DNA from 3 places in the Pseudoalteromonas sp. CuT4-3 genome. Region 2 is predicted to be linked to each of the others. Evidence: predicted binding sites of a transcription regulator. Region 2 holds the regulator's gene; each other region holds the start of a gene.
The links. The regulator FliA, encoded in region 2, starts transcription of late flagellar genes. The targets are predictions, from matches to a motif close to CTAAAGNTNNNNNNNNNNNNGCCGATA.
Positions count from the first base shown of each region.

Region 1: a site for FliA is predicted at 805-831, ahead of pomA (flagellar motor protein PomA). Genes of this name have one in related genera too.
Region 3: a site for FliA is predicted at 1,174-1,200, ahead of VOI46_RS10015 (VC2046/SO_2500 family protein). Genes of this name have one in related genera too.

Region 1 is NZ_CP142030.1:830,472-832,740, reverse strand. Features, by position in the region: gene pomA (flagellar motor protein PomA) at 1-752, opposite strand, end outside; gene VOI46_RS03715 (exodeoxyribonuclease VII small subunit) at 1,068-1,310, shown strand; gene ispA ((2E,6E)-farnesyl diphosphate synthase) at 1,313-2,200, shown strand.
Region 2 is NZ_CP142030.1:2,595,796-2,598,064, reverse strand. Features, by position in the region: gene VOI46_RS11955 (MinD/ParA family protein) at 1-857, shown strand, start outside; gene flhF (flagellar biosynthesis protein FlhF) at 1-7, shown strand, start outside; gene VOI46_RS11950 (RNA polymerase sigma factor FliA) at 884-1,594, shown strand; gene cheY (chemotaxis response regulator CheY) at 1,636-2,019, shown strand; gene VOI46_RS11940 (protein phosphatase CheZ) at 2,035-2,269, shown strand, end outside.
Region 3 is NZ_CP142030.1:2,196,856-2,199,124, reverse strand. Features, by position in the region: gene VOI46_RS10030 (SprT family zinc-dependent metalloprotease) at 191-841, shown strand; tRNA gene VOI46_RS10025 (tRNA-Tyr) at 905-989, opposite strand; tRNA gene VOI46_RS10020 (tRNA-Tyr) at 1,038-1,122, opposite strand; gene VOI46_RS10015 (VC2046/SO_2500 family protein) at 1,235-1,762, shown strand; gene VOI46_RS10010 (DUF6172 family protein) at 1,953-2,255, shown strand.

The DNA of each region.
Region 1 (2,269 bases), 1.8 Mb from region 2:
ACTTTGCGCTTAGACTCAGCAAGGTAGTTTTTCAATATACCTTCAATTACTTTCGGGTTTTGGCCATCTTGAATACCTAAAATAGCATCCAGTATTAGACGCTGATTCATGGCTTCTTCGTCTTTGCGAAGCTCCAGTTTTACCTGAATAGGAATAGCCACTACATTTGCTAAAAATGCACCATATAAAGTAGTTAATAATGCCACCGCCATTGCGGGGCCAATGGCTTTAGGGTCATCCATGTTAGATAACATAGCAACTAAGCCTATTAACGTACCTATCATACCCATTGCTGGGGCTATATCGGCAAGTGACTTAAATAAACCGGCGCCCAGTTCGTGACGGGTCGTGGTTAAAGAAATGTCTTTTTGAAGCGTGGCACGAACTACATCAGCATCGTGGCCATCAACGAGCATATCTACACCTTTGCGCATAAAAGGGTTTGGTATTTCGGCTTCTTCGAGGGCTAAAAACCCCCCTTTACGGGCAGAATCAGCAAGTTCAACTGCTTTTTCAATCAGCTCTTCTGGCGATTCGATTTTAAACATAAATGCTTTACCAACAACCTTACCTATGCCCAAAAACTGCGACAAGGTAAAGTTTGATAACACAATAAATAGTGAGCCACCAAATACAATTACACTAGAAGGCGCATCGGCAAACATCCCCATTTCACCGCTACTACTCATAAACATGGACATGACAATTAAACCAATTGCGCCAAGGATCCCAATTATGGTTGCTAAATCCACATTTCCTCCAAAGTATTATACTTTGTTATTCAAACTTTTATTATTAACTGCTTATCGGCAAGATACTGAAATACTTAAGCCATTTTTGAAAAAAGTGTAAAACACTGTGTTTGGCCTAATTTTAGATCAAGATACCCTACTCGCCTAGCGACTGATTAATTTTATTGTACACAGTGAGCACTAATACGCATCTTATACATGGTAAAAATACGATTTAAACTGATATAACTCAAAAAACAACGATCATCCTTTGACCTAGTTTAGCATTCCCCCTAAAATTGGCTCCTAAATTTATCATGCTGGCTGAAATTAAACATGGCGACTAAAAAACCTGAAAACCTAAGTTTTGAACAAGCACTCGAAGAATTATCAACCATTGTCGGTGAAATGGAACAAGGTGATTTATCGCTTGAGCAGTCGTTAAAGCAATTTGAGCGTGGTATAGCCTTAGCTAACGCCTCAACGGGTAAGTTACAACAAGCAGAACAAAAAGTGTCTATTTTAATGGGTAATGACGAAAAAGCAGCGCTTACTTCATTTAACAACGATATGGAATAACCGTGAGCATACAAGAAAAAATAGAATGTGCTCAACAAGATGTCGTAAAGACCCTGCAACAGTACTTTGATCAACCCCTTGATACTGCACACACAGTAAAAGAAGCCACCCAGTACGGCTTATTTAACGGTGGCAAGCGTTTACGCCCCTTTTTAGTCTACGCAAGTGGTGAAATGCTCGGAGCTAATAAGCAAGATTTAGATATTCTTGCTGCTGCTATTGAGTGTATTCATAGCTACTCGTTGGTGCACGATGATTTACCAGCCATGGATGATGACGACCTTCGCCGTGGACGCCCAACTTGCCATATAGAGTTTGACGATGCGCATGCAATTTTAGCGGGCGATGCACTACAAACATTAGCCTTTGAGCTTATCTCGGCTCACAATTTTACCTGCAGCGCGTCAACACAAGTAAAAATGATCAGCGCACTGGCTAAAGCATCGGGGCTTGAAGGCATGGTCGGCGGGCAAGGGCTAGATATTGCAGCCACAGATAAAGTGATTACAATACAACAGCTTGAACGAATTCATAGATTAAAAACGGGTGCCTTAATCAACTGTGCCATTACATTGGGTGCATTATGTAGCGAAAAAGCAGACAAACAAACCTTAGAAAACTTACGTGTTTTTGGGTATGCTATAGGGCTGGCATTTCAAGTGCACGACGACATTTTAGATGTTGAAGGTGACACATTTACTTTAGGTAAGCCACAAGGCTCTGATTTAGCTGCTAATAAAGCAACTTATCCGGCCCTATTAGGTATGCAAGGCGCCAAGCAAATGGCGCAAAATTTAATAGAGCAAGCGCATCAAGCATTAAACAAAATAGATGCTGATACCTCTACTCTAGCGGCGCTGGCAAACTACCTGATTAAACGTGACCATTGAGTGTTACATATACGTATTGCCATTTAGCACTGACATTATTACTCAACAGCGGTAACAACTAATAAGTTA
Region 2 (2,269 bases):
TGATTAACACAGTATTAGATCAAGCAAGCGGCCTGCGCAAAATGAGTCAAAACAACAACGGCGTAAAAGTTATCGCTGTCACCGGCGGTAAAGGAGGGGTGGGTAAAACCAACGTCTCTTTAAATACTGCAATTGCTTTAGGGCAGCAGGGTAATCGTGTATTAGTATTAGATGCCGATTTAGGCCTAGCTAATTGTGATGTAATGCTAGGACTACGTGTTGAAAAAAACTTATCTCATGTCCTTTCAGGCGAGTGCGAACTTGACGAGATTTTAGTTGAAGGCCCAGGCGGCATTAAAATCGTGCCTGCTACATCAGGCTCGCAAAGTATGGTGGAGCTAACCCCATCTGAGCATGCTGGGTTAATTCGTGCCTTTAGTGAGCTTAATACCGAATTTGATATTTTAATTGTAGATACCGCCGCTGGTATTTCTGACATGGTGCTGAGTTTTTCTCGTGCAGCGCAAGATGTCATGGTGGTGGTGTGTGACGAGCCGACCTCTATTACTGATGCCTACGCGCTTATTAAAGTACTTAGCCGCGAGCATGGCGTTTATAAATTTAAAATTGTTGCAAACATGGTGCGCAGTATGCGCGAGGGCCAAGAGCTTTTTGCAAAGCTCTCTAAAGTAACAGACCGCTTTTTAGATGTGTCTATGGAGCTTGTTGCGACTATTCCATATGATGAAAATATGCGTAAATCTACGCGTAAACAAAAAGTAATTGTCGATCTTTTCCCTAATTCACCAGCAGCAGTTGCGTTTAAAACATTAGCGACAAAAGCAGTAAAATGGCCTATACCTAATCAACCTTCAGGACATTTAGAGTTTTTCATTGAGAAGCTAGTAAACGGCTGATTATGACAACATCGGTGAAAAGAGCTATGGGATATCAATCAACACAAAATTTAAATGTGATTGTTGAAAAGCACGCGTCGCTCGTCAAAAAAGTGGCGTGCCATTTAATAGCTCGTCTTCCTCCTAGCGTTCAGCTTGATGACTTAATCCAATCGGGAATGATTGGCCTTATCGAGGCCTCAAAAAACTTTGACGCCAGTAAAGGGGCAAGCTTTGAAACGTTTGCTGGTATTCGTATCCGCGGCGCTATGCTTGATGAAATGCGCAGAGGGGATTGGGCACCACGTTCGGTGCACCGCAAAAGCCGATTAGTAGCCGAAACCATCACAGAATTAGAAAATAGCTTAAATAGAGAACCAAAAGATACTGAAGTAGCTGAAAAACTTGATATTTCGCTAGAAGAATACCATCATATTTTAAATGATGTTAATTCCAGTAAAGTGCTTGGTATAGAAGACCTAGGGGTAGATGAAGATGTTATTAGCCCTGCAGGTCAAGATTTAGCGCTAGACAAACCATTTAATAATGTTAAAAATGAACGGTTTAATAATTCATTGTTAGAGGCAATAAAGTCTTTACCAGAGCGAGATGCAATGGTGCTTTCTTTGTATTACAACGATGAAATGAATTTAAAAGAAATTGGGCATATACTCGATGTAAGTGAATCGCGTGTAAGTCAGATACATGGTCAGGCGATGATTAAGCTCAAAGCAAAAATCAATGACTGGATAAACTAGTAGTAAGTAAATTATAGGTTAAGACCTCACCGGAGGATGTTTTGGATAAAAACATGAAAATTCTTGTTGTTGATGATTTCTCTACAATGAGACGTATTATAAAAAATCTGTTGCGTGACCTAGGGTTCACGAATGTTCAAGAAGCTGACGATGGTTCTACAGCATTACCTATGTTGCAAAATCAGGTTTTTGACTTTGTTGTAACCGATTGGAACATGCCAGGCATGCAGGGTATTGACTTGCTAAGAGCCATTAGAGCTGACGAAAAATTAAAACATATTCCGGTTTTAATGGTGACGGCAGAAGCTAAAAAAGAACAAATAATAGCGGCAGCGCAAGCAGGTGTTAATGGCTATATTGTTAAGCCATTTACTGCTGGTACTTTGAAAACTAAATTAGAAAAAGTGTTTGAACGCTTAGGTTAATGAGAGGAGAGGCTTATGTCAGCACCAGCTGCGCCTCAAATTACTTTAGAACAAGCTCGTCAGCTCGTCGTTTTTTTAGAAAACGGTGAGCAAGATAAAGCAGATCAATTAATTTTAGATACTGCCTCTCAAGAGCAATCGCAGCTTTTTGCTGAAGTAGGTAAGTTAACACGCCAATTACACGAAGCCCTTAAAAGCTTTGAACTTGATACGCGTTTAACCGATTTAACCACTGATGCAATTCCGGATG
Region 3 (2,269 bases), 400 kb from region 2:
ACATGCGTAGCGTACTTTATTAATAAGACGTGATTTTGCGTAAATAAAAATAATAATAAACACTGAGCCCATTTATTTATCGCAAAATAACTGCATTGATTAAATAAGGCTTTATAATACGCTTTTATTTATATTTAGAGCATACACCTTGTTTGAGTATCAGCTAAAACGCAGTGCAAGGCGTAAAACAGTGGCAATAAAAGTTAGCCAAAAATTAGTTACTGTTTATGCGCCTACACACGTGCCAAAACTACAAATAGAACAATGGCTGTTTAGTAAAAAAGAGTGGGTAACTGCGCAATTGCATAAACAACTTAACGCCATTGATACTCAACAACACCCGTTTAAAAACCAGCAAATAATGGTTTTTGCTAAGCCATATACCATTACTTTTGCAAAAGGGACACGCTCGCATGTTCAGCAATCCGATAGCGTATTTACTATTTATACTTCTAATCGAGTAAAAAAACAGCCTGAAAAACGCAAGCAGTTACTTTGCCTTGCCCTTGAAGAAATGCTAACAAACTACATTGAAATGCGTTTAGCTTATTATTGCCAACAGATGTCAGAAGCATTACCGACTAAATTGACGATTGGAAGTTATAAACGTAAGTGGGGGAGTTGTAATTCTCGGCGAGAGCTAACCTTTAGCCTTAACCTTGTTGGGGCGCCTCATCATATAATTGATTATGTTATTGTGCACGAATTGGCTCATTTAAAGTATTTGAACCACAGCAGCGCTTTTTGGAAGCGCGTAGCTAATTTTTATCCCGATTATAAATCTGCATCAGCATGGCTTAAAAACCACGGGGCAACATTACAGTGGGTATTTGATAATTAGTCTAAAAATGAAGTTTTAAATAGTAATGAAAAAGATATAGAAAAGGATACTGAAGATAAGAAGTGGTGGAGGGAGCTGGATTCGAACCAGCGAAGGCTGAGCCGTCAGATTTACAGTCTGATCCCTTTGGCCGCTCGGGAACCCCTCCACACTATTTTGTTACATTTGGCCCCACTTAACTTAGCGGTAAGAAAAGTGGTGGAGGGAGCTGGATTCGAACCAGCGAAGGCTGAGCCGTCAGATTTACAGTCTGATCCCTTTGGCCGCTCGGGAACCCCTCCAATGCAACGGCGCTGATAATAGCAAACTGCGTATTTAAGTAAAGAAAAAAGCTAAAGAAATTTGAAATAAAGCCGATAAATATCTACCAGTTATCATAATCGGCTAAAGACTATGCAAATCGATGATTTGTTAATCACAGAGAGTCAACTAAAGACCAGGCTAAATAAAAGTGTGCATGAAAATCGCAGAGGCGAATTCTCACTTTTATTAGCGATGCTATCGCACGATGCGCTGGATTTTAGTCAATTTCACTTGCCAAAAAGTGAAACGCATAGTGCTTATGTAGACGAAGAACAGTTAAGGGAGCGCTTTGGTGCTGGACCAAAGCAATTATTAGCTCCCGAAAAATTTGATATGACCATAGGGCAAGAGCACGCGTCGATGATTGTTCAACAAGGCGAGCAAGCAGGTATGAAAGCAATAAAATTAAGCCACTGCTTAAACCCTGAGCCACTAGCGATTAGAGATGACAAGTTACATATTCCTTTAACAGTAATCGATAATTGTGAACTATCAGTACGCAGGCGCTTAAATGACACGCACACCGCGCTTGCAAGCCCACAAATGGACGCCGCAGCATTTTATGACGATTTAACTAATGAGGCTATACATAAGCCATTGCTTGTTGCTAACGCATAAAAATAATTTAACACTTGTGCGTTTTAAAAGCCTAAAACACCTTCTATTTAATAACCGGTTATGCAATAAAATAGAACAATTCTTTTTTTGTTTAAAAAAAGCATCCACAAATTAAATGCAATTGCTATAATGGCTGCAAATGGTATGACTTGAGTGCCATTATCATTAAATCAAGGTAATTAGGAACGTAATGAAGAAAACATTCACGCTAAATCATGAGAAAATCAAATACCCTCGTATGGTTGATGCTGCAAAGCATGAAGTGAAAAAATATTTGAAAAGAGAGCGCAATAAAACGCTACCTGTTGAAGCTGATTACTGGGCGTTTGACTGTAAGTTTGGCACAAGTGCCGATGATGCCGAAGTCGTTCACGTAGCTGAAATTAACAACAAGATCAGCGAAATCGAAAAGCAGGCGCTTACTTCATTCTATGTTGAGATTTTAGCTAGACCTGCGCAGCGTGAATCGTTCGATCTAGATGATGATGAATAACCAATAGCAATATT